DNA from 4 places in the Catellatospora chokoriensis genome. Region 2 is predicted to be linked to each of the others. Evidence: riboswitches for the same ligand, from Rfam matches in the RefSeq annotation. Region 2 holds a riboswitch; each other region holds the start of a gene.
What was found. A riboswitch is a leader RNA that binds a small molecule or an ion and turns the genes downstream of it on or off. The one in region 2 is predicted to bind cobalamin.
Positions count from the first base shown of each region.

Region 1: linked by a shared signal. The riboswitch ahead of HAV39_RS19405 (VWA domain-containing protein) and the one ahead of HAV39_RS13560 (acyl-CoA thioesterase) in region 2 are both predicted to bind cobalamin.
Region 3: linked by a shared signal. The riboswitch ahead of HAV39_RS19735 (ribonucleoside-diphosphate reductase subunit alpha) and the one ahead of HAV39_RS13560 (acyl-CoA thioesterase) in region 2 are both predicted to bind cobalamin.
Region 4: linked by a shared signal. The riboswitch ahead of HAV39_RS19460 (CbtB-domain containing protein) and the one ahead of HAV39_RS13560 (acyl-CoA thioesterase) in region 2 are both predicted to bind cobalamin.

Region 1 covers NZ_JAAOTI010000012.1:119,677-125,392, forward strand. Annotated here, with positions in the region: gene HAV39_RS19395 (M14 family metallopeptidase) at 1-172, opposite strand, end outside; gene HAV39_RS19400 (trypsin-like serine protease) at 268-1,704, opposite strand; cobalamin riboswitch at 1,926-2,089, shown strand; gene HAV39_RS19405 (VWA domain-containing protein) at 2,254-4,446, shown strand; gene cobO (cob(I)yrinic acid a,c-diamide adenosyltransferase) at 4,475-5,089, shown strand; gene HAV39_RS19415 (cobyrinic acid a,c-diamide synthase CobB) at 5,251-5,716, shown strand, end outside.
Region 2 covers NZ_JAAOTI010000007.1:311,684-317,399, forward strand. Annotated here, with positions in the region: gene HAV39_RS13540 (ferredoxin) at 182-781, opposite strand; gene HAV39_RS13545 (alpha/beta fold hydrolase) at 1,263-2,123, shown strand; gene HAV39_RS13550 (hypothetical protein) at 2,376-2,720, opposite strand; gene HAV39_RS13555 (LysE family translocator) at 2,672-3,292, opposite strand; gene HAV39_RS13560 (acyl-CoA thioesterase) at 3,289-3,810, opposite strand; cobalamin riboswitch at 3,929-4,149, opposite strand; gene HAV39_RS13565 (LLM class F420-dependent oxidoreductase) at 4,332-5,420, shown strand; partial or broken gene HAV39_RS13570 (aldehyde dehydrogenase family protein) at 5,598-5,716, opposite strand, start outside.
Region 3 covers NZ_JAAOTI010000012.1:198,404-204,119, forward strand. Annotated here, with positions in the region: gene HAV39_RS19720 (AfsR/SARP family transcriptional regulator) at 1-338, shown strand, start outside; gene ftrA (transcriptional regulator FtrA) at 422-1,405, opposite strand; gene HAV39_RS19730 (rhodanese-like domain-containing protein) at 1,501-1,977, shown strand; cobalamin riboswitch at 2,155-2,344, shown strand; gene HAV39_RS19735 (ribonucleoside-diphosphate reductase subunit alpha) at 2,720-5,164, shown strand; gene HAV39_RS19740 (ribonucleotide-diphosphate reductase subunit beta) at 5,182-5,716, shown strand, end outside.
Region 4 covers NZ_JAAOTI010000012.1:131,624-137,339, forward strand. Annotated here, with positions in the region: gene cobJ (precorrin-3B C(17)-methyltransferase) at 1-835, shown strand, start outside; partial or broken gene HAV39_RS19445 (4Fe-4S binding protein) at 820-1,014, shown strand; partial or broken gene HAV39_RS19450 (precorrin-8X methylmutase) at 1,035-1,619, shown strand; gene HAV39_RS19455 (sirohydrochlorin chelatase) at 1,800-2,780, shown strand; cobalamin riboswitch at 2,809-3,004, shown strand; gene HAV39_RS19460 (CbtB-domain containing protein) at 3,035-3,274, shown strand; gene HAV39_RS19465 (CbtA family protein) at 3,286-4,011, shown strand; gene HAV39_RS19470 ((2Fe-2S) ferredoxin domain-containing protein) at 4,008-4,343, shown strand; gene HAV39_RS19475 (DUF6790 family protein) at 4,450-4,983, opposite strand; gene HAV39_RS19480 (TAXI family TRAP transporter solute-binding subunit) at 5,062-5,716, opposite strand, start outside.

The DNA of each region.
Region 1 (5,716 bases), on a different contig from region 2:
CTCCGGTGCCGGCGACCGCGTTGCGGTCGTCGAAGGTCCTCGGGCCGGTGACCTTGTACTGCTGGGATCCGGCGAGGGTGAGGTCGTCGGCGGGCGCGCCGCCGGCCGGGCCGGGCACGATCAGGGCCACGCCGGTGGCCAGCGCGGTGAGGACTAGCGCGAGTCTGCGCACGGGATTACCTCCGAGGGGGTAGGTGGAGGCGCGAGTTCTGGCGGAAGGCCCGGCCCCGCTGGTCGCGGAGCCGGGCCCGGGGTGGTGCGACGGACTCAGAGGGTGAGCGTCCAGGAGTTGATGTAGCCGGTGTCGATCGAGGCGGCGTCGCGGGCGCGCAGGCGCCAGGTGCCGTTCTTGACCTCGGAGGACAGGTTCACCGTGTAGATGGTGTCGATGTTGTCCGTGCTGCCGCCGGAGCGGTTGTGCAGGTTGTACACCGAGCCGTCCGGCGCGACCAGGTCCACGATCAGGTCACCCTTGTATGTGTGCACGATGTGCACCTCGACCTTGGACGTCGTCGAGCCGTTGCCCGTGCAGCCGGAGATCGTGATGTTGCTGTACACGCCGGTGGTGTTGTTGTCGGGGATGCTGACGTCGGTGCCGTTGGTGGCCGCCGCGCAGCTGCCGACCGGGTTGACCGTCCAGGTGAACGAGGCGGTGCCGGTGCCGCCGGCGCTGTCGTTGACGGTGACGGTGACGGTGTAGGTGCCCGCGGTGCTGGGCGTGCCGGTGATCTGGCCGGTCGACGAGTTGATCGACGTGCCGGCCGGCAGGCCGCTGGCCGACCAGCTGTACGGCGACGTGCCGCCGGACGCGGAGCTGTTCAGGGTGACCGCGTTGCCGACGGTGGTCGACTGGTTGCCCGGGCCGGTGACGGACACGCCGCCCGGTGCCCCGCCGAGGGAGACCGCCGCGTTGTAGATGTCGGTGGCGAAGTAGCGGACCTCGGTGTACACACCCGGGTTCTGCGGGCGGGCACAGCCGATGCCCCAGCTCACGATGCCGATCTGGATCCACTCGTTGCTGGCGTTGCGCTTGACCATCGGGCCGCCGGAGTCACCCTGGCAGGTGTCCACGCCGCCGGAGGTGTAGTTGCCGGCACAGATCTCCTCGTTGAAGATCAGGCCCGAGTAGCTGCCGCCCGCGCCCTGGCACTGGGTGTCGCTGATGAACGGCACCTGCGCCTTGAGCAGGTAACGCTGCTGGCCGCCGCCCTCGGTCGCGGCGCCCCAGCCCATCACCTGGAAGTTGCCGCTGTGCAGCGACGTGTCCGTGGCGATCTTCAGCAGCGGGGCGGCGGTGATCGGGCTGGACAGGCGGATCAGCGCCCAGTCCTTGCCGTTGCCGTTGTAGCCCGGCGCGCGGTAGACGTAGTTGGAGGTGCGGGTGGTCCGGGTCGGATCCTGCAGGTCGACCACGCCCCAGGTGGCGGTGATCGAGGTGTTGTTGCCGGTCGCGCCGACGCAGTGCGCCGCGGTGAGCACCAGGCTCGGGGTGTACATCGCACCGCCGCAGCCCATGGACAGGCGCACGATCCACGGGAACTCGCCCTGCGCGGCCGGGGTGCCGCCCACGACCTGCGGTGTGATCGGGCCGGGGTCGGCGGCCGGCGCGGCCTGCGCCGGGACCGCGGCCGAGCCCAGGGCGAGCATGGCACCGGCCAGCGCGATCGCGCCGGCACGCAGTGCCGTTCGTAGTGAATTCCGCACAGGATCCTCCCAAGGTCCACCCGGCGCCGAGCGCTTCTGGCGCCGGATCGCCGGAGAGTTTCCCTGGAAGCTAGCGGAAGACAACGATACATAGCAATATCGAAGTTGATTGTTACGTACTGATGTCGCGGCGAGCCGCGGCCGTGACACTCGCCTCCGGACGGGCGACCCGCTTTGACGCGGCGCACCGCGTCCGTCACGATGACCGGTGAGCGGCAGTGGAGGAACCCGGTGCGAATCCGGGGCGGTCCCGCCACTGTCACCGGGGAGCGACCCCTCCCGAACGGCGCCGTCGGCATGACGCGTGCCGTTTCGGCACCAGGCCACGGCCGTTGACACGGTTGGAAGGCCGAGGGGAAGCGTCGATCCGGGAGCCAGGACACTCCGGCCGCTCGCGACGCCGCACGGCGTCGTGACGTCACCGACGCCGGAGGGCGGCCCTCGGTGGTGCGCCGTTCCGGCGCGCCGCGGGGACGGGCCACCGGCGGAGTTCGCGGGCGAGGAAACCCGCGGAGAGGACTCGCGCATGGGCTCGTGCCTGGGCGGGACATGACCCCGCCGTACCCGTTCGCAGCCGTCGTCGGCCTGGCCGACCTGCGGCTCGCCCTGCTGCTCAACGCCGTCTCGCCCGCCATCGGCGGGGTGCTGGTGCGCGGCGAGAAGGGCACCGCCAAGTCCACCGTCGTACGCGCCCTGGCCCGGCTGCTGCCCAGCATGGACGTCGTCGCCGGGTGCCGGTTCGGCTGCGACCCGGCGTCGCCCTACGGCGCGTGCCCGGACGGGCCGCACAGCGCCGGTCAGGACGCCGGTCAGGGCGTCGTTGTCCGGCGCGCCAGGCTGGTCGAACTGCCCGTCGGGGCCACCGAGGACCGGCTCGTCGGCGCGCTCGACCTGGAGCGCGCGCTCACCGCGGGGCAGGCCGCGTACTCGCCGGGCCTGCTGGCCGCGGCGCACCGCGGCGTGCTCTACGTCGACGAGGTGAACCTGCTCCACGACCACCTGGTGGACCTGCTGCTCGACGCCGCCGCCATGGGCGAGGCGTACGTGGAGCGCGACGGCGTCTCGGTGCGCCACGCCGCCCGGTTCCTGCTGGTCGGCACCATGAACCCGGAGGAGGGCGAGCTGCGCCCGCAGCTGCTCGACCGGTTCGGGCTGGCGGTGCAGGTGCGCGCCCCGCGCGAGCCGCGCGAGCGGGTGGAGGTGGTGCGGCGGCGGCTGGCGTACGAGGCCGACCCGGCCGCGTTCGCCGCGCGCTGGGCCGACGCCGACGCCGAGCTGGCCGAGCGCATCGACATCGCCCGGCGGCGGCTGCCCGCGGTGGGGCTGCCCGACGCGGAGCTGACCCGGATCGCCCACGTGTGCGCCACGTTCGAGGTCGACGGGCTGCGTGCCGACCTGGTGGTGGCCCGCGCCGCGCTGGCCCTGGCCGCCTGGCACGGCCGGGACCGGGTCACCGCGCAGGACGTGCGCGACGCGGCCCGGCTGGCCCTGCCACACCGCCGCCGGCGCGACCCGTTCGACGCCCCCGACCTGGACGAGCAGGCGCTGGAGGACGCGCTGAACAGCGCGCCCCCGCCCGCGGACGCCGACGGAGCCCGTGACGGCGGCGACCCTGGCGGGCCCGACGACGCGGACGACCGCGACCGGCGCGGCGACGGCCCGGACGGTGGCCTCGGCAGCGGCTCGGACGGCGCGGCCGAGCGGGACGGTGACGGCGACCTGGACGGCGACGGCTCCGGCCCGGACGACGGGCCGGACGGGCCCGACGATGACGGGCCGGACGGCGGTCCGGGGCAGGGCGGGCCCGGTGGTGCGGTCCCCGATGAGGACGGCACGCCGCTGCGGCCGGTGCCGCACGGGGACACGCGGCAGCGGGACGGGGTCGACGAGGGGCGTTACGCGTCCGCGGGGCAGCAGCACGCCGAGGCGGCCGCGCCGCGGCGGGCGCGGCTGTTCGCGGTGAAGGGGACCGGGGAAGGGGCGGCGGGGCGGCGCTCGCCCGCGTACACCCGGATGGGCCGGACCGTCGGCGCGCGGGTGCCCGGCGGCACGCTGACCGCGCTGCACCTGGCGGCGACCGTGCGGGCCGCGGCCCGGCAGCAGCAGGCCCGCGGCCGGGCCCCCGGCGGCCCGCTGCGGCTGGCCGCGGCCGACCTGCGCGAGCCGGTGCGGCAGGGGCGCGAGTCCAACCTGGTGCTGTTCTGCGTGGACGCCTCCGGCTCGATGGCGGCCCGGCGGCGTATGGGCGCGGTGAAGGGCGCGGTGCTGTCCCTGCTGCTCGACGCGTACCAGCGGCGCGACAAGGTCGGCCTGGTCACCTTCCGGGGTAGTGAGGCGGCCCTGGCGTTGCCGCCGACGTCCAGCGTGGAGGCGGGCGCGGCGCGGCTGCGCGAGCTGCCCACCGGCGGACGCACCCCGCTGGCCGCCGGCCTGCGCCGGGCAGCCCACACGCTGCGGGTGGAGCGCCTGCGCGACCCGCACCGGCGAGCGCTGCTGATCGTGGTGACCGACGGTCGGGCCACCGCCGGGGCCGACCCGGTCGGCGAGGCCATGCGCATCGCCGACGGGCTGGCCGCGGGCGGCGTGTCGGCCGTGGTCGTGGACTGCGAGTCCGGGGTGGTCCGGCTCGGGCTGGCCGCCCGCCTGGCCGCGCGGCTCGGCGCGGAGCACGTGCCGCTGGCGGAGGTGACCGCCCAGGGCCTGGCCGGGGTGGCGCGCCGCGACCGGCGCAGGGCGGCGTGATGACGGTGCGGATGACGGGAGAACGCTGATGCCGCAGGGCAAGCCGGAGACGGTGCCCGACGACGGGCTGACCACGCGGCAGCGCCGGAAGTCTCCGGTGCTGGCCGTGCACACCGGGATCGGCAAGGGCAAGTCGACCGCGGCGTTCGGGATGGCGCTGCGGGCCTGGAACGTGGGCTGGCCGATCGCGGTCTTCCAGTTCGTGAAGAGTCCCAAGTGGCGGGTCGGCGAGGAGGCGGCGTTCCGGGCGCTGGGCCGCGCGCACGACGAGTCGGGCGCGGGCGCGCCGGTGACCTGGCACAAGATGGGCGAGGGCTGGTCGTGGCTGGCCCGGCCCGGCGACGAGCGCGACCACGCCGCCGAGGCGGCCGAGGGCTGGGCGCAGGTCAAGCGCGACCTGACAGCGCAGCGTTACGGCTTCTACGTGCTGGACGAGTTCACCTATCCCATGCACTGGGGCTGGGTGGACACCGCCGACGTGGTCGACACGCTGCGTGCCCGGCCCGGCTCCCAGCACGTCGTCATCACCGGCCGGTATGCCGCGCCGCCGCTGCTGGAGCTGGCCGACCTGGTCACCGAGATGGGCAAGGTGAAGCATCCGATGGACGCGGGACGCAAGGGCCAGGCGGGGATCGAATGGTGAAGCGCGAGGAGCGAGCGAAGCGAGCCCCGCAGTCGCGAACGGACAGGTCATGGTGAAGCGCGAGGAGCGAGCGAAGCGAGCCCCGCAGTCGCGAACGGACAGGTCATGGTGAAGCGCGAGGAGCGAGCGAAGCGAGCCCCGCAGTCGCGAACGGACAGGTCATGGTAGGGGTGCCCAGGGTCGTGATCGCAGCGGCGGCGTCGGGGCACGGGAAGACGACCGTGGCGACGGGGCTGCTGGCGGCGCTGACGGCGCGGGGGATGACCGCGGCCGGGTTCAAGGTCGGGCCGGACTACATCGACCCGACGTACCACTCGCTGGCCTGCGGGCGGCCCGGCCGCAACCTGGACCCGTCGCTGGTCGGCGAGGACCTGGTCGCGCCGCTGTTCGCGCACGGGGCGGCCGGGGCGCAGGTGGCGGTCGTGGAGGGCGTGATGGGCCTCTACGACGGCCGGTCGGGCGAGGGCGACTTCGGCTCGACCGCGCACGTGGCGCGGCTGCTGGACGCGCCCGTGGTGTTCGTGGTGGACGCGACCGGCCAGGGCCGGTCTGTCGCCGCGCTGCTGCACGGCTTCCGCTCGTTCGGCTCGGCGCGGCTGGCCGGGGTGGTGCTCAACCGGGTCGGTT
Region 2 (5,716 bases):
GTGATCATGTACTCAGGGGTTCATGTAGCCCCGGAGACTCCAGACTTCATCTATGGTGCTGTTTTCCCTGCTCAACGACGTTAGCGGGCCGCGTTTCGGGGTGCGTTCTGGGCCGCTGGCTCAATAGGTGTGAAGGAGCGACGCTCCTTCGACCCGAGGTGATGTTGCCAGGATGGAGGCCCTAAAGGTGGGGGAGAGCCTCGCCGGGCCGGGGCTGGCGCTGCTGTTCGAGCCAGAAAAGGTAGCCGCGTAGGTATGCCTCCAGGCCGTCGTCGAGGTAGGCGACGAAGTCCCGGTGGCCTTGGGCGGCGTCGTGATAGTGGCCCAGATATCTGGGGTCGGCGTTGTAGCCCCAATGCGGGTGGGTGTCGGCTCCCCAGTCGGCGGCGATGGCGACAGCCCATTGCCGCACCCGGCTTCGGTCCCGCCACCACCCGCGTACGGTCTCCGTGGTCCAGTGGTCGTTGCCGTCCCAGTTGTAGCCCCGGTAGAGCTCTAACCGGCAGCCGTGGATCACGGCCTCGGTTTCGCGCTCGTTTGCCGGCTGGCGGTAGATGAACTCGGATCCGAACCCGCCACCCAGATCGTCGTCGTAGCAGATGTGGTTTGCTGCGTCCAACCGCCCGATGGCCAGGCTGTCGGTTTCACCGGCGTAGAAAGGTCCTGGGACGTTGCGCCAGTTCCGCTGTTCCCAGCGTCCGGTGAACAGCTCCTCGGCGGGCTCATTGAAGCTCTCCACCAACCGCCGGGCTGTGGGCAGCGGGTCCCAGTAGTCGATCATCGCCCTATCTTGCCCGACATGGGCGGCATGTTCCCGGCCGACCGGGGACGCCCACCGGAGACCTCGCCGACGGTCGGATCAGGAATTCCGAGAACGGACACTCTCCCTCCGAGTCGGTATGGCCAACGTGCTTCCCCCTTCCAGCCGACACGCGGTCAACGACTGGTTTGGTCGGCTCCGGCCGTCACAACGCGCCGCAAATGCTCTCTCTGGGCCACCATCAAGTGCCCTGCCGGGGCCAAACGTCACTGTCAGCCAGCGTGCCTACTGGCGCCGGGCGGCGGCACTACGGCACGGGCTCGCCTTCGGGCCAGCCCAGTAGGCGCGCGCTAGGGGCCACGACACGTCGCGGTGTGGCACCGGTAGCGGTAGCGGCCCTGAGCCGCGGCGGCCGCGACGACGCAACGCAATGACCAGCCATGGACGGACGGCCGCCATCGGCACGCTGGACGAACCACGAACCACCCCACACACTGGCACGATGCAGGCCGTATACAAGAGCGAGCGCGGTCGACGGGCAGTGCAGCAGTGGTGCTCGCAAGCTCTGGCGGGCGCGGATTTCCCGATCTCCACCATGGCACTCGACACCGGTGCCGGCTGGATACAGCTCACCTCGGCCGGCACCGGACGACCGCGAATCCTGATGGTCCCGGGGACAGGATCCAACGCGGCAGCAGCCCTGCCGTGGCTGCGTGCACTGTCGGCCCGCTGGCCGACCACCATCGTGGACCTGCCGGGCCAGCCAGGACTGAGCGACCAGTACCGGCCCCGGCGCGCCCGGCTGGCCTGGTACGGCCGCGTCCTGGAGGAGATCCTGGCGCTCACGCAAATGGACGATGTCGTGCTGGTCGGCAATTCGCTGGGCGCGGCAGTCGCCCTCGCGGCCTCCTCTCCCCGCATCGCAGCCCGCGCTCTGATCTCGCCCGCGGGATACATCCGGCTCACGATCGACCCGAAACTGGCGTCAGCGTCGGCGGCGTGGCTGCTCCGACCCACCGTCGACCGCACCCGCAGCATGCTCAGGCTGTTCGTCGCATCCGGCCAGAACCCGCCCGAGACTGAGGTGGAGTGGATGACGCTCGTGGCTGCCAATTGCCGCACTACGCTGGCCCCGCCACCCCTGCCCGCACAACTGCTGACCGACCGCGCGCAGCGGCCCTGCGTTGTCGGCGTAGGCGAGCACGACCGCTTCCTTCCGCCACGACGGCTGGCACCAGCAGTGCGGCGCAGCATGAACCTCGACCTGCGAGTCCTCCCGAAAATGGGCCACCTGACCACACCCGAACACCTCGACGGTGTCGCCAACCTCATCGCCGAGGTCGTCGACCCGCCGCGCAGTTGAGAATTCTGCGCGTGAGTACGCCGGGTCCAGGCATCGGCACGGCCCGGCCGATACCGAGATAGGCCCCCACATTCCCGGTGCAGGCGACTCCTGGCTTCCGTCGCCGCACTCGCCTTATTCGGCGTAGAAACCTTCCCGCGCCTGCGTTTGGCATGGCCTCGGTGCAAAGTGCTCGGGCCGCACGTCGAAGGAGGTCTTCGCCAGAGTGGCCGCGCTCACCGTCGGCTCGATGTCATCGGCTGTGGCCAGGCCTCACTCCACCCACGCCGACAGATCGCGCTGTTCGGCAGGTAGCGAGCTCAGCTCGGCACAGAAGGCACGCAGATCGCGGGCACGCAGCCATGCCTCGAACGCCGACTCGAACACAGCCCCCAGCTGTGAACACGGCGGCGATGTGATCACGCTGTCGGTGATGCGAATGAAGATCAGTTGGTGGTCACCTCCCGGCAGCGTAGACGGCGAGACGCAGGCGCAGATGTGCGAGGTGGTGACGCTTGTGACCCGGTGCTGCGGCGAGCCGATCCCGACCGCAGCACCTTCTGCACGGTCTAGAAGAACGCCAGTTTGATGCCCAGCCCGATGAACGCCGCCGCGCATCCGCGCTGAATCTGCCGCTGCCACGCGTGCAGCCGGTGTGCCAGCCGCCCGGCTGCGGCGCCGAGGCTGACGTCGACGGCCAGTTGCACGGCGATGAACAGCACGCCCAGGGTGATGAGCTGGGCAGTGACGTGTCCACGCGACGGATCGGCGAACTGGGGCAGGAACGCCAGGCTGAACAGGATCATCTTCGGGTTGAGCAGATTGGTGACCATGCCGCGCCCGAATGCCGCCCGGCCGCTGAACCCCTCCGCCGCGACGCCGGTGGGGGCGGTCGCGGGGCGGCGCAGTGCCTGCACGCCCAGCACGACCAGGTAAGCGGCACCGGCGTACCGGATCGCCTCGAACACCGGCGGCGATCCGGCGACCAACCCGGCCAGGCCGGCCACGACGGCGCTGATGTGCACCGCTTCTCCAGCTGCGACACCTGCGGCGGCGAGCATCCCGGCGCGTGTGCCGTAGCGGGCGCCGTTGGCGAGCACGAACATCATGTCCGGGCCCGGGGTGAGCATGAGCAGGGTGATCGCGGCCAGGTAGCCGACCAGCACCTCGACCGGCAGGAGGCTCATCATGCCGTCCCGCCGTGTGTGGTGAGTGCCCGGCGTAGCGCGAGGCGGTGCCGGCGTCGGATCTCGGCCTGCTCGTACTGGCGGCGGTCGTCGTCGGTCTGCGGCAGCAGCGGTGGGATCGGCCGCGGTTGGCCGAGGTCGTCGACGGCGACCATGACCAGGTGCGCGGTGGCCACGGTGGTGGCGGGCACGGACCGGTCCCACCGGTCGGCGGTGACGGTGACCGCGACCTCCATGGACGAGCGCCCGGCCCAGGTGATGCGGGCTCGTACATGGACGACGTCGCCGACGCGGACGGCCTGCAGGAACGCGGTCTCGTCGATCGCGGCGGTGACGGCCGGCCCGTCGGAATGGCGGGCCGCGACGACCCCGGCCACGGAGTCGATGAGGTTGAGGATGCGCCCGCCGTGCACGGTGCCCATCAGATTGGTGTGGTGCTGATCCATGATCTGCGACAAGGTCAGCTCGGAAGCTGCCGGGGGTCGCCCGGCCAGTGCCGGGCGCAGTGCGGTGGCGGTCACCGGTGTGTCCCTCCCTCGAGAACCACACCGCCGCACCACGCGCAGCGTCCCGGCGCAGGGCAGCACGACACACCTCTCCCTGCCCAGGCCCACCCGCGAGGCCGGCGGCGGCGCACACGGCGTGTGCGCGGCACGGGCAGGTCTTCGGACTCGCGGGCAGGACCGGACACCGTCCGATCACCTACTGGCCGTCGCTTCCCAGGCCCTGCGGCCCAGTGCTTGTTGACGGCGGTCGTTCCCGCTCACCGCTGCGGGGCAGTCCCGGACTCTCACCGGGTTCCCTCTTACGACACCCACCGGACCAGGACCTGTGGGTGAACCAGCGCCGCCGAGAGCATAACGGCCGGATACCGTGACGACCCAGCGGCGAGCCGGTGTCGCCGATCACGGCCGCCTGGTCTCCATGCCCGGCATTGACGGGATGAATTCGTCGCCTTGCGCAGCGAGGTCTTTCCGCCCAGCTCATGTCTCGGTATCCCATTGGCCTCGCCTTGCCGTGCGGCTTGTGCCACATCGTGGGAATGGGCCTGTCGAACCAACTGTTCCCTTCAAGTCAGGGCAGAAGCACCGAAAACGGTCGGTGGGCGGACATCGGCGTCCGTGTTGTCTGCCGCACCGATTTCAGCCGCATCTTCGGGGAGAACGACATGGAACTTGGTCTCGCATTGCCCACGTCCGGCCCGCAGACCTCGCCCGAGACGATCGTCAAGGTCGCCAAGGAAGCCGAGCGGCTGGGCTATGCCGCCCTGTGGACCTATGAACGTCTGCTCCGTCCGATCGACGACGTCACGCTGTGGTCGGGTGGTGAGCCACAGCAGGTGCCCGAGGTCTACCGCTCGGTGTACGAGCCACTGGAGACCCTGAGCTACGTCGCGGCCGTCACCGAGCGAATCAAACTGGGCACCGGAATCATCATCGCGCCGTTGCACGTGCCCGTGACGCTTGCTCGCCGATTCGCCACCCTGGACCGGCTCAGCGGCGGGCGGGTGCTCGCGGGCGTCGGTGCGGGCTGGCAGCACCACGAGTTCGACACGGCGAACGTGTCGCGAAGCCGCCGGGGCGACCGCCTCGAGGAGGTCATCGCGGCGATGCGCGCGGCGTGGGCCCCCGACCCGGTCCGGTTCGACGGTGAGTTCTACCAGATCGCGCCGTCGGAGGTGAACCCGAAACCAGTACAGGCCAACATTCCCGTGCTCATGGCCGCGATGACGCCGGCCGCCGTCAAACGCGCCGGCCGGATCGCCGACGGGCTGCTCCCCATCGCCTCATCGGCGCAGGAATTGGGCGACGTCGTATCCGCCTTCCATGCCGCTGCTCGTGAGGCAGGTCGCGACCCGAAGGACCTCACCGTGATCAACCAGCAGCCGTTCCCGGTACAGATCACCCGCACGCCCATGGGGTCGAACCGGCCGTTCCTGGGCGGGTCGCCGAAGGAGGTCGCCGAAGATCTCGTGGCCGCCCGCAAAGCCGGTGCGAGCCAGGTGTATTTCGCGGGTGGTCAGGGACTCGGGGTCGGCATCGGCCTCGATGCCACCGACGTGGATGAATGGCTCGGGCTGCTCGGCGACGTGATACGGGCCGCCGGCGACCTCGGCGTTCTAGCGGACTGACGAACGACTTGCGCGGGCTCCTGGACATGTGGAGTTGTCGATGACCACCGTGCGCAGTGAACGCCGTCTTCGGTCAGGGGCGCGTTGGCGGCTGCCCGATCGCGCATCGGAGTGTGGTCACCCGCCGGCTGGCGACGCGGGTGGGTCACTGCGCGGCATCGGGGCCGCAGGATGCGGTCAGAGTTGAATACCTGTCAGGACCAGGACCCGCGGGTCGGTGTAGTCGTCCATGGCGCTGCGCAGGCCCTCGCGGCCGGTGCCGGAGCCCTTCACGCCGCCGTACGGCATCTGGTCGG
Region 3 (5,716 bases), on a different contig from region 2:
AGCTGGGCCTGGTCCGGCTGCGCAGCGGCGATCCCGCCCACGCGCGGGCCGACCTGATCGCGGCGCTGGACCGGTTCGCGGTGCTCGGCGACGCGCACTGCGAGGCGTACTGCCTGACCGACCTGGCCGAGCTGGAGGCGCCCGAGGTCGCGGTGCAGCGGCTCACCCAGGCCCTGGAGATCTTCGAGCGGATCGGCGACCGCCGCGCCCAGGCGCAGACCGCCCGCCGCCTCGGCGAACTCCACCGCGGCGACGAGCGCTTCGGCCTGTCCGACGCCTACCTGGCCGAAGCCCGCCGCCTCCAGTCCACCGTCGAGTTCTCCCGCACCCCCCTGTGAAGCAAGGAAGGGCACCTTCTTATCGCTATATGTAGAGGAAGGGCACCTTTTTAACCTCCGGACCACGCCTGGCTGCGAGGACGTCAGCGGCCGCGGAAGGTCCGCCGGTACGACGACGGCGAGGTGCGCATGCACCGGCTGAAGTGGTGTCGGAAGGTGGCCGGTGAGTCGAACCCCACGGCGGCGGCGACCTGCTCGACGGGGGAGTCCGAGGTCTCCAGCAGGGGCAGGCTCGCCGCCACCCGCTGGTCGATGAGCCAGCGGATCGGGCTGGTGCCGGTGTGCCGGGCGAAGTGGCGCAGGAAGCTGCGCGGCGACATGCGCGCGTGCGCGGCCAGCAGGTTCACCGTGAGCGGCTCGGTCAGGTGGTCCAGCGCCCAGGCCATGGCGCGGGCCACCCCGTCGTCGTCGATCACGTCGCGCACCGGCAGCTCGATGAACTGCGCCTGCCCGCCGTCGCGGTGCGGCGGCAGCACCAGCCGCCGGGCCACCGTGTTGGCGATCTGCGCCCCGTGGTCGCGGCGCACCAGGTGCAGGCACAGGTCGAGGCCCGCCGCGCTGCCCGCGCTGGTGATCACCTGGCCGGTGTCGACGTAGAGCACGTCAGGGGTGACCTCGACCAGCGGGTGCCGCTCGCGCAGCAGCGGGGCGTACTTCCAGTGCGTGGTGGCCGCGCGGCCGTCCAGCAGGCCCGCCGCGGCCAGCGCGAACGCGCCGGAGCAGATGGAGACCATCCGCGCGCCCCGGGCCGCAGCCGCGCGCAGCGCCTCGACCAGCGCGGGGGAGACCTCGGCGCGCACGTCCGCGACCCCGGGCACGATCACGGTGTCGGCGGCGGCCAGCACATCTAGGCCGTGCCGGGCGGTGATCGAGAAGCCGCCGACGGCCGGCAGCGGCTCCGGGGACTCGGCGCAGACGTCGAGCTCGTACCAGGCGAGGTCGAGTTCGGGGCGGGGCAGGCCGAACACCTCCACGACGCAGCCCAGCTCGAAGGGCGCCATCCCGGCGAAGGCCAGCACCGCGATCCGGTGCCGGGTGCGGGTCTCCAGTGCCACCGGCGTACGCATGGCGAGATCTTAGCGGACAGCGGCGTTCTCGCCACTTCTGAGCGTCCCGCCTGCTCGACAGGATGGAGTCAGCGATCGACCAGAAGGAGCCGCGCATGTCCACCGCAGTCACCACCTCCGCCGTGCTCAGCACGCCCCCGGCCGCCGCCGACGTGGCCGCCGCCCACTTCGCCGCCCGCCTGTCGTTCGAGGCCGACGTGTCCGACGTGCACGCCGACCTGGCCTCGGGCACGCCCGGGTTCGTGCTCGTCGACTCCCGCTCGCTGGAGGCCTGGGAGCAGGGCCACCTGCCCGGCGCGGTGCACCTGCCCACCGCGCAGATCGCGGCGCGCGCCGCCGAGGTCGTGCCGGCCGGCAGCGTCGTGGTCACCTACTGCTGGGGGCCGGGCTGCAACGGCGCGACCCGGGCCGCGCTGGCCTTCGCCCGGCTGGGCTACCAGGTCAAGGAGATGCTCGGCGGGTACGAGTACTGGGTGCGCGAGGGCTTCGACACGCAGACGTTCCTCGGGCTCCGCAAGCACGATGTGGACCCGCTGACGGCTCCCGCGAGCGGTGCGGCCTGCGCCTGCTGAACCGGCGCATCGACATCGGTGAGGGTGGGCCATTGACGACACGCCGAGCCTATATGGGGGCGCTTTCACCGGAGTGCCACTAGATGTAGTGTGAGGACATCGCTGGTCCACCCCTCCGGTCCCCCTCGGGACCGGGTCTCGGGGTGCGCGCGAGCTGCCGCAGGGCGGCCCGCGCAGAGGGAATCCGGTGCGATTCCGGAGCTGCCCCGCAGCGGTGAATGGGAACGAAGCCGTCCCGCGCTCCTCCCGCGAAGAGGGGTGTGGACAGCACTGGGCCGGTCCGGCCTGGGAAGCGACGGCGTAGGGGGTCCACGGCAGCACGGCGTCCAGCTGTGCGGCCCGGCCGTGCCCATGAGCCCGAAGACCTGCCGGCGTGCGCGCCGCGGACCATTCCGCGACGCGCCCCGATCCATCCGCGCCCGAGCCCGGACGCCGCCACGCGGCGTACAGGGCCGGACCCGGTCCCGCAGCGTCGCACTCGCGACCGCCGGGGAACCGGGGATCCGTCGGCGTGGGCAGGGACGGGACACCGGGCCGCGCGGGATGGTCCACGGTGGACGGCACGCACCCTGGGCCATCGGGGTGGTCGCTGTTCGCGTGCTCTCCCGCGCTTCGACGAGGGGGAGCGCACGCCTTGACCAGCACCACCTATCACGGCACCACCGGTGCCGCGGCCGATGCCGCCGCGGGCACAGCCGACACGGGCCTCGGCGCAGCCGGCACGACGGCCGCGAGCGCGGCCGTGACGCCCACGACGTCGCTGGCGGGCCTGCTCGCCGCAGCCGCGCGGGGGCTGCCCGACGTGGACCACACCACCGTGCTGAACCCCGTGGCGGCCGGCGTCTGGCCCGGGGCGACCGAGGCCGACCTGCGGCTGCGCGCCATCGAGACGGCCGCCGCCCTGGTCGCGCAGGAGCCGTCGTACAGCCGCCTCGCGGCCCGCCTGCTCACGGTGCACGTCGCCGCGGAGGCGGCCACCCAGGGCGTGACCGACTTCCCGAGCTCCGTGCGTGCCGCGCACGCCGCCGGGCTGCTCGCCGACGACCTGGCCGCGTTCGTCGCGAGGCACGCCGACGAGCTGGGGGAGCTCGTCGACCCGGCCGCCGACGAGCGCTTCGAATACTTCGGGCTGCGCACCGTCTACGACCGCTACCTGCTGCGGCACCCGGTGACGCGCAAGGTGCTGGAGACGCCCCAGCAGTTCCTGCTGCGGGTGGCCTGCGGCCTGATGGGCGAGGTCGGCGACGCGGGCACGGCCGGCCGGCGGCTGGCCGGCAGCACCGCCGAGGTGGCCCGGCTGTACGCCATCCTCAGCCGGCTGGCGTACCTGCCCAGCTCGCCGACCCTGTTCAACGCGGGCGCCCGGCGTCCGCAGCTGAGCAGCTGCTTCCTGCTGGACTCGCCCCGCGACGAGCTGGAATCGATCTACGAGCGCTACGGCCAGATCGCGCGGCTGTCGAAGTACGCCGGGGGCATCGGGGTGGCGTGGAGCCGGATCCGGTCCCGGGGGTCGCTGATCCGCGGCACGAACGGGCTGTCCAACGGCATCGTGCCGTGGCTGCGCACGCTCGACGCGAGCGTCGCCGCGGTCAACCAGGGCGGCCGCCGCAAGGGCGCGGCCTGCGTCTACCTGGAGACCTGGCACGCCGACCTGGACGAGTTCCTGCAGCTGCGCGACTCGACCGGCGAGGAGAGCCGGCGCACCCACAACCTGCACCTGGCCAACTGGGTGCCGGACGAGTTCATGCGCCGGGTCGAGGCCGACGCGAGCTGGTCGCTGTTCGACCCGAAGGACGTGCCCGAGCTGGTCGACCTGTGGGGCGACGAGTTCGACGCCGCCTACCGGGCCGCGGAGGCCGCCGGTCGCGCGGTGCGCACGGTCGCTGCCCGGGAGCTGTACGGCCGCATGATGCGCACCCTGGCGCAGACCGGCAACGGCTGGATGACGTTCAAGGACGCCGCCAACCGCGCCTGCAACCAGACCGCGGTGCCCGGCAACACCGTGCACCTGTCCAACCTGTGCACCGAGATCCTGGAGGTGACCAGCGACGGCGAGACCGCGGTGTGCAACCTCGGCTCGGTCAACCTGGCCGCCCACCTCGGCCCGGACGGCGTCGACTGGGACGCCCTGCGCGACACGGTGCGCGTGGCGGTACGCGTGCTCGACCGCACCATCGACCTCTCCTACTACCCGACCGGCGAGGCGGCCGGGGCCAACAACCGGTGGCGGCCGATCGGCCTGGGTGTGATGGGCCTGGCCGACGTGTTCGCCAAGCTCCGCCTGGACTTCGACTCGCCCGAGGCGCTGGCGCTGTCCACCCGCCTCGCCGAGGAGATCGCGCTCGCCGCCTACGACACCAGCGCGGATCTCGCCGCCGAACTGGGCGTGCACCCGTCGTACGCGGATACCCGCGCCGCCCGTGGCGTCCTGCACCCCGACCACTACCCGGACGCGACCCGCACCCGCCCGTGGGCGTGGGACGAGCTGGCCGCCAAGGTCGCCCGCACCGGTCTGCGCAACTCGCTGCTCATCGCGATCGCGCCGACGGCCACCATCGCCTCGATCGCCGGCTGCGCCGAGTGCATCGAGCCGCCGGTGGCCAACGTCTTCAAGCGCGAGACCCTGTCCGGCGAGTTCCTCCAGGTCAACCGCTACCTGGTCGACGAACTCAAGGCGCACGGCCTGTGGACGCCCGCCCTGCGCGAGCGCATCCTCGCGGCCGAGGGCTCCGTCGCGAACATCGCCGAGATCCCCGCCGCACTGCGCAAGCGCTTCCGCACCGCCTGGGAACTCCCGCAACGCAGCCTGATCGACCTGGCCGCCGCCCGCACCCCCTTCATCGACCAGTCCCAGTCCCTGAACCTCTTCATGGCCTCCCCCGACATCGGCAAACTCTCCTCGATGTACGCCTACGCCTGGCGAAAGGGCCTGAAAACCACCTACTACCTCCGCTCCCGCCCCGCCACCGCCATCGCGCAGACAACAGTAAGGAAGGGCACCTTCCCATCGGTTTCCGTGGAGGAAGGGCACCTTCTTAACGCCACACCTGGCGTGAGCTCGGACGATGCGGCGGCATTGCTCGGCGGCGACGGCGCGGCGTCGGGCGGCGGGCAGCCGCTGCGCCAAGCGTCCAGCCTGATCAACCTGAACCTGGAAAACCCCGAGATCTGCGAGGCCTGCCAGTGACCACCGATACCAAGAAGATGCTGCTCGACCCGGGCCTCGACCTGACCCTGCGGCCGATGCGCTACCCGGACTTCTACGAGCGCTACCGGGCCGCCATCCGCAACACGTGGACGGTGGAGGAGGTCGACCTCGGCAACGACCTGCCCGACCTGGCCACGCTCAGCGACGGGGAGCGGCACCTGGTCAACCGGCTCGTGGCGTTCTTCGCCACCGGCGACACCATCGTGGCCAACAACCTGGTGCTCAACCTCTACCGGCACATCAACGCCCCCGAGGCCCGGCTCTACCTGAGCCGCCAGCTGTTCGAGGAGGCGGTGCACGTCCAGTTCTACCTGACCCTGCTGGACACCTACCTGCCCGACGACCACGAGCGGGCGCAGGCGTTCGCCGCGGTGGAGAACATCCCGTCGATCGCGCGCAAGGCGCGGTTCTGCTTCGAGTGGATCGACTCGGTCTTCGACGTGCCCGAGCTGACCACGGCCGACGACCGGCGGCGTTTCCTGCTGAACCTGATCTGCTTCGCGGCCTGCATCGAAGGCCTGTTCTTCTACG
Region 4 (5,716 bases), on a different contig from region 2:
GGCACTGCTGGCCGCCCGGGCCCGGGGCCGCGAAGCGGCGCTGGTGGCGGGCAAGACCGCGTCGGCGATGGCGACCGTCGCGGTGGCCCGGCTGGTGCCGGCGGGCCGGCTCGCGGTGATCGGGCTCGGCCCGGGCGCGGCGGATCTGCGCACGCCCCGGGCGACGGCGCAGCTGCGCGCGTCCTCCGTCGTCGTCGGCCTCGACCAGTACGTGGACCAGGTCCGGCACCTGCTGCGCCCCGGCACCCGGATCGTCGACTCCGCACTGGGCGCGGAGGAGGAGCGGGCGCGCTCGGCCGTCGAGCTGGCCCGGCAGGGCCACGCGGTGGCGCTGATCGGCTCCGGCGACGCGGGGGTGTACGCGATGGCCTCCCCGGCGCTGGAGTTCGCCGGGGACGACATCGAGGTGACCGCGGTGCCCGGGGTGACCGCGGCGCTGGCCGCGTCGTCGCTGCTGGGCGCGCCGCTGGGACACGACCACGTGTACCTGTCCCTGTCGGACCTGCACACCCCCTGGGAGGTGATCGAGCGGCGGCTGGAGGCGGCGGCGCGGGCGGATCTCGTGGTGTGCCTGTACAACCCGCGCAGCGCGCGGCGTACCCGGCAGCTGCCGGCGGCGCTGGCGATCCTGGGCGCACACCGGCCGGCGGGCACGCCGATCGGCCTGGTCCGCGACGCGTCCCGGGCCGGCGAGCGGGTCGCGCTGACCACCCTGGAGGCGGTCGACCCGGCCGAGGTGGACATGAACACCGTGGTGATCGTGGGCGCCAGCACCACCCGCACGGTCGCCGGGCGCATGGTCACCCCGCGGGGGTACGCGTGGATGGCGCGGTGAGCCCGGTGCGCTTCGACGGCTGCCAGGGCTGCGGGGCCTGCCTGCTGACCTGCCCGACGCACGCGATCCGGCCGATCGGCGGGACGGGCCCGGCCCGGTTGTACGCCCGGCCGGACCTGTGCACCGGATGCGGTGAGTGTGTCGAGGTGTGCCCGGTCGACGCGGTCGTCCTGGTCGGACAGGAGGCGCGATGACGGTGGTGCGGAGATCGGTGCATCCGATCGAGGCGGAGTCCTACCGCATCCTGCGGTCGGCGGTGGACACCTCGGGCCTGCCGCGGCACAGCCGGGACGTGGCCGAGCGCGTCGTGCACACCACGGCCGATCCGGGCTGGGTCGCCGACCTGGTGCTGGACGAGGCGGCGCTGGCCGCCGGGGCCGCCGCGCTGGCGGCGGGCGCGCCGCTGGTCGTCGACGTGACCATGGTCGGCGCGGGGATCACCCGCTACCCGGCGCGCTGCCTGGTCGGCTCGGCACGCGCGGCGGAGCTGGCCGCGGCCGAGGGCGTCACCCGGTCGGCGGCGGCGGTGCGGCTGGCCGCGGCCGAGCACCCCGCCGGGGCGGTATGGGCTGTCGGCAACGCCCCGACCGCCCTGTTCGAGCTGCTGCGGCTGGCCGCGGCCGGACAGCTCGTCCCGGCGCTGGTGATGGGCCTGCCGGTGGGCTACGTCGGCGCGGCCGAGTCGAAGGCGGCGCTACGGGCGTCAGGACTGCCGCAACTGTCCAACGTGAGCGCCCGTGGCGGCTCCGCCGTCGCCGCGGCAGCCGTGAACGCCCTGCTCTACGGCGACCCCCTGGCACCTGCGGAACCCTCGCCCGGCGGGGAGGGACCGTTCGCCCTGGCCGGGCCGGACTCGCCGCGGCACGGCCAGGACCGGCAGCCGGGCGCGCGGGAGCCCTAGGCGGTCCGACCTGCCCGCAGGCTCGCTATCGATGCCACCTGGACAACCCCTGGAGGAGAGACCGTGACCACCACCCCGCCCGCGCTGCTCATAGCCGGGCACGGCACGTCCGACACGGACGGCGCCGAGCAGTTCCGCGCGTTCACCGAGCGGGTCGGCAAACGCCTCGCCCCGCGCGGCGTGACCGTCGGCGGCGGCTTCATCGAGCTGTCCCCGCCCCCGCTGGGCGAGGCGGTGGCGGAGCTCGTCGCGGGCGGGCACCGCCGGCTGGCGGCCGTGCCGCTGATGCTGGTCGCGGCGGGGCACGCCAAGGGCGACATCCCCGCGGCGCTGGCTCGCGAGCAGTTGCGGCACCCCGGCCTGGCGGTGTCCTACGGCCGCCCGCTCGGCGCGCACCCGACCGTGCTGGCGCTGCTGCGGGAGCGGCTGGCCCAGGCGCAGGCCGATCCGGCGGATCCCGATCAAAGCGCGATGGTGCTGCTGGTCGGCCGGGGCTCCACGGACCCCGACGCGAACGCCGAGGTGGCGCGGGCCGCCCGGCTGCTGGCCGAGACGGCCCGGGTGGCCGGGGTGGAGTACGCGTTCATCTCCCTCGCGTCGCCCGGCGTGCCCGCGGGGCTGGACCGCTGCACGGCGCTGGGCGCGCGCCGGATCGTGGTGCTGCCGTACTTCCTGTTCACCGGGGTGCTGCCGCGCCGGGTGGCCGAGCAGGCCGCGGCCTGGGCAGCGGTGCACCCCGACGTGGACGTGCGCTGCGCCGACGTGCTCGGCGACACCGACGCCCTGGCCGACCTGCTGATCGAGCGCTATGGCGAGGCGCTGGCCGGGGACATCCGGATGAACTGCGACTCGTGTGTGTACCGGGTCAGCCTGCCGGGCTTCGAGGACCGGGTCGGCGCCCCGCAGACCCCGCACCACCACCCCGGTGACGCCGGGCACAGCCATGATCACCGCCCTGACCACAGCCATGGCCACAGCCACGAGCACGGCCACAGCCACGACCACGGCGTATTTCACGCGGACATTCATCACCGTCACCCTTGAGAAGGTTTGACGGCCGGCGAGCGCAGCTGGCATGGTGAGGGCAACAAGTTCACATCAGACGACGGTGCGCAGGAACCCAGTGAGAATCTGGGACGGTCCCGCCACTGTGACCGGGGAGCGCCCCGCACGAGCCACGGCCGCCGCAGCGGCTGGAAGGCGCGGCAAGCGCGACGAAGTTCCATCCACCCGGGAGTCAGGACACTGACCCGTCGTTGTCCAGTTCGGGGCGGTGAACCCCGAGGAGGAGGTTTCTCATGGGTGCGTTGTCGACGCCCGCGGTGCCGTCGCAGGAGACGGCCGGAATCGCGGGGCGGCTGCGGGATCAGGTCATCGCCGGTGTGCTCGTCGCACTGGCACTGTTCATCCTCTACGCGGTGTTCCTGGACCAGGGCGCACTGCTGTCCCCGGTGTACGGGGAGCTCTCCCGTAGCGCCAACTACCTGCACGAGCTGTCCCACGACGGGCGGCACCTGTTCGCCGCCAACTGCCACTGAGCGGGGCGGACATGTCCCTGCTCTCGCTGATGGGGCGGGGTGGGCTGGCCGGTGCGTGCGCCGGGGCCCTCTCCGCCGTGGTGTCCCTGGTGCTCGCCGAGCCGGTCATCGACCGGGCGATCGCCCTCGAACACGCCAACGCCGGTGAAGGCCACGGCGCGGAGCTGTTCAGCCGCGACACGCAGCACGTCGGCATGCTGGTCTCGGTGATCCTGGCCGGGATGGCGATCGGGCTGCTGTTCGGCCTGGTGTACGCGGTGCTGCACCGCCGCGATCCCGGGGCCGACCCGTGGGGCCGCGCGCTGCGCCTGGCCGGGGCGGGCTTCCTGGGCGTGGCGCTGCTGCCGTTCCTGCGCTACCCGACCAACCCGCCCGGCGTGGGCAGCGAGGCGACCCAGCAGGCGCGGACCGTGACCTGGCTGGCCGCGATCGCGATCGGGCTGGCCACGGTGTCCGCGGCGGGCCTGCTGGCGGGCCGTCTCGCCGAGCGCGGGGCGGCGCTGCCGCTGCGCCAGCTGGCCCCGGTCGGGGTGGTGCTGGTCGGGCTCGCCCTGCTGTTCACGCTGCCGTCGTCCGGTGACGAGATCAGCACGCCGGCCGATCTGCTGTGGTCGTTCCGGTTGCTGTCGCTGCTGGCCTCGGTGGTGCTGTGGGCCGGGATCGGGGTCGGGTTCGGGCTGGCCGGGCTGCGGGCCGGCGCGGTCGCGGACAGCGCCGCCGTGCGGGCGGCCGCGTGAAGGCGAGGGTCACGGTGTGCCGCGACTGCTGCTGCGGCACCGCCAAGCACCCGGACACCGATCATGAGGGACAGCTGCGGCAGCTGGAGAAGGCGGGCGTACGGGTGCGCATCGCGCAGTGCCTGGACGTCTGCGAGCACTCCAACGTGATGGTGGTGCACCCGCGCCCGTCCGGTCGCCGCGACGGCGGCCGCCCGGTGTGGCTGGGCGGCGTCCTCGACGAGGCGACGGTGGAGTACGTCGCCTCCTGGGCCGCGGCCGGCGGGCCGGGTGCCGCCGAACTCCCGGTAGCTCTGATCCCGTACGTCATCGAGGCCCCCGGCCAGACCTGACCGGCCACGCCCGCGCGGCGCGGTGATCGTCCGACTTGCCAGGCACCTGTGCGTATCTTGAGCTCGCATTCGCCCATGTGCCTGGCAAGTCGAGTGACCTTGGCGGTCAGGGGCGGGTGGGCACGGCCGCGGACGCCTGCTCGAAGGACTGGGCGGGGGCGCCGCGGCGGTACATGACCAGCAGGATGATGGCGAGCAGGGGCATCAGGATGTCCGACGGCAGCGCCCAGACGTTGGCCGGCGCGTGGTTGTCGTGGAACACCCACTGGTTGAAGTGGCCCCAGGCGTCGCCCCAGAACGAGATGGCCAGCGCGGTCACCGCGGCGGTCAGCCAGGTGCCGCGCAAGCGCCGCCAGGCACAGCCGATCGCCAGTACGGCCACCGCGATGTCGCCCCAGCCGACCTCCCACTGGAACATCGACTGGGTGTAGCCGATCTGCTCGGCGGTCTGATCGGATGTCGGGCCGATGTGGCTGAGCCCGCCCAGCAGGCCCCAGATGCCCGCCCCGGCCACCATGATCCACAGCAGGGCGAGCTCGACGACGCGGTGCTTGGTACGCCGACCCGGGTGCTTGTCCACGGCGACGTGGATCAGCCAGCCGACGACGACGGTGAACCAGATGGCAGCGAAGAACGGCATCACACACCTCCGGACGGCTCCGACGTTACGCCGGGGCCGTCCGGAAGGGGTCTTGTCCTGCGATTCCGCCGCGCCCGGTCAGGACACTCCGTAGAATCGCTTCGCGCCCGGGTGCAGCTCCAACGGCGACACCAGCGGCGCGATGTCGCGGCTGAAGTTGCCGCCCTCGGGGTGCACCGCGGCCAGCTCGTCCTGGTGGTCGAAGAGCAGCTGGGTGAGCCGGTACGCGACCTCGTCGGGCATGTCCGCGGACACCACGACGAGGTTGGGCACCGCGATGGTGTCCACGTCGGCGGTCAGGCCGTACATGCCCTTCGGGATGGTGCCGGGGGCGTAGATGTCGGGGTGCGCCTTGCTGACGGCCTGGCCCAGCTCGTCGAGCGGGACCAGCATGAACACCCCCGGCGACTGATCGAACAGCCCTTGGATGCCCGTGGTCGGCAGGCCTGCCGAGTAGAACATCGCGTCCAGGTCGCCGGTGCGCATCGAGGACGTCATCTGCGACAGCGAAGCCGACACCTGAGTGATGTCGCGCTTGAGGTCCAGGCCGGCGACGGTCAGCAGCCGGACCGCCACCTCCTCGCTGCCGGAGTTCTGCGGGCCGGTGCCGACCCGCTTGCCCTTCAGATCCTTGATGGACGTGATGCCCGAGTTGCGGCGCACCGCCAGGTGGGTCTGGCCGTTGAAGACCCGGGCCAGCGCCCGGAACTGCACCGGCTTGCCCTCGAACAGG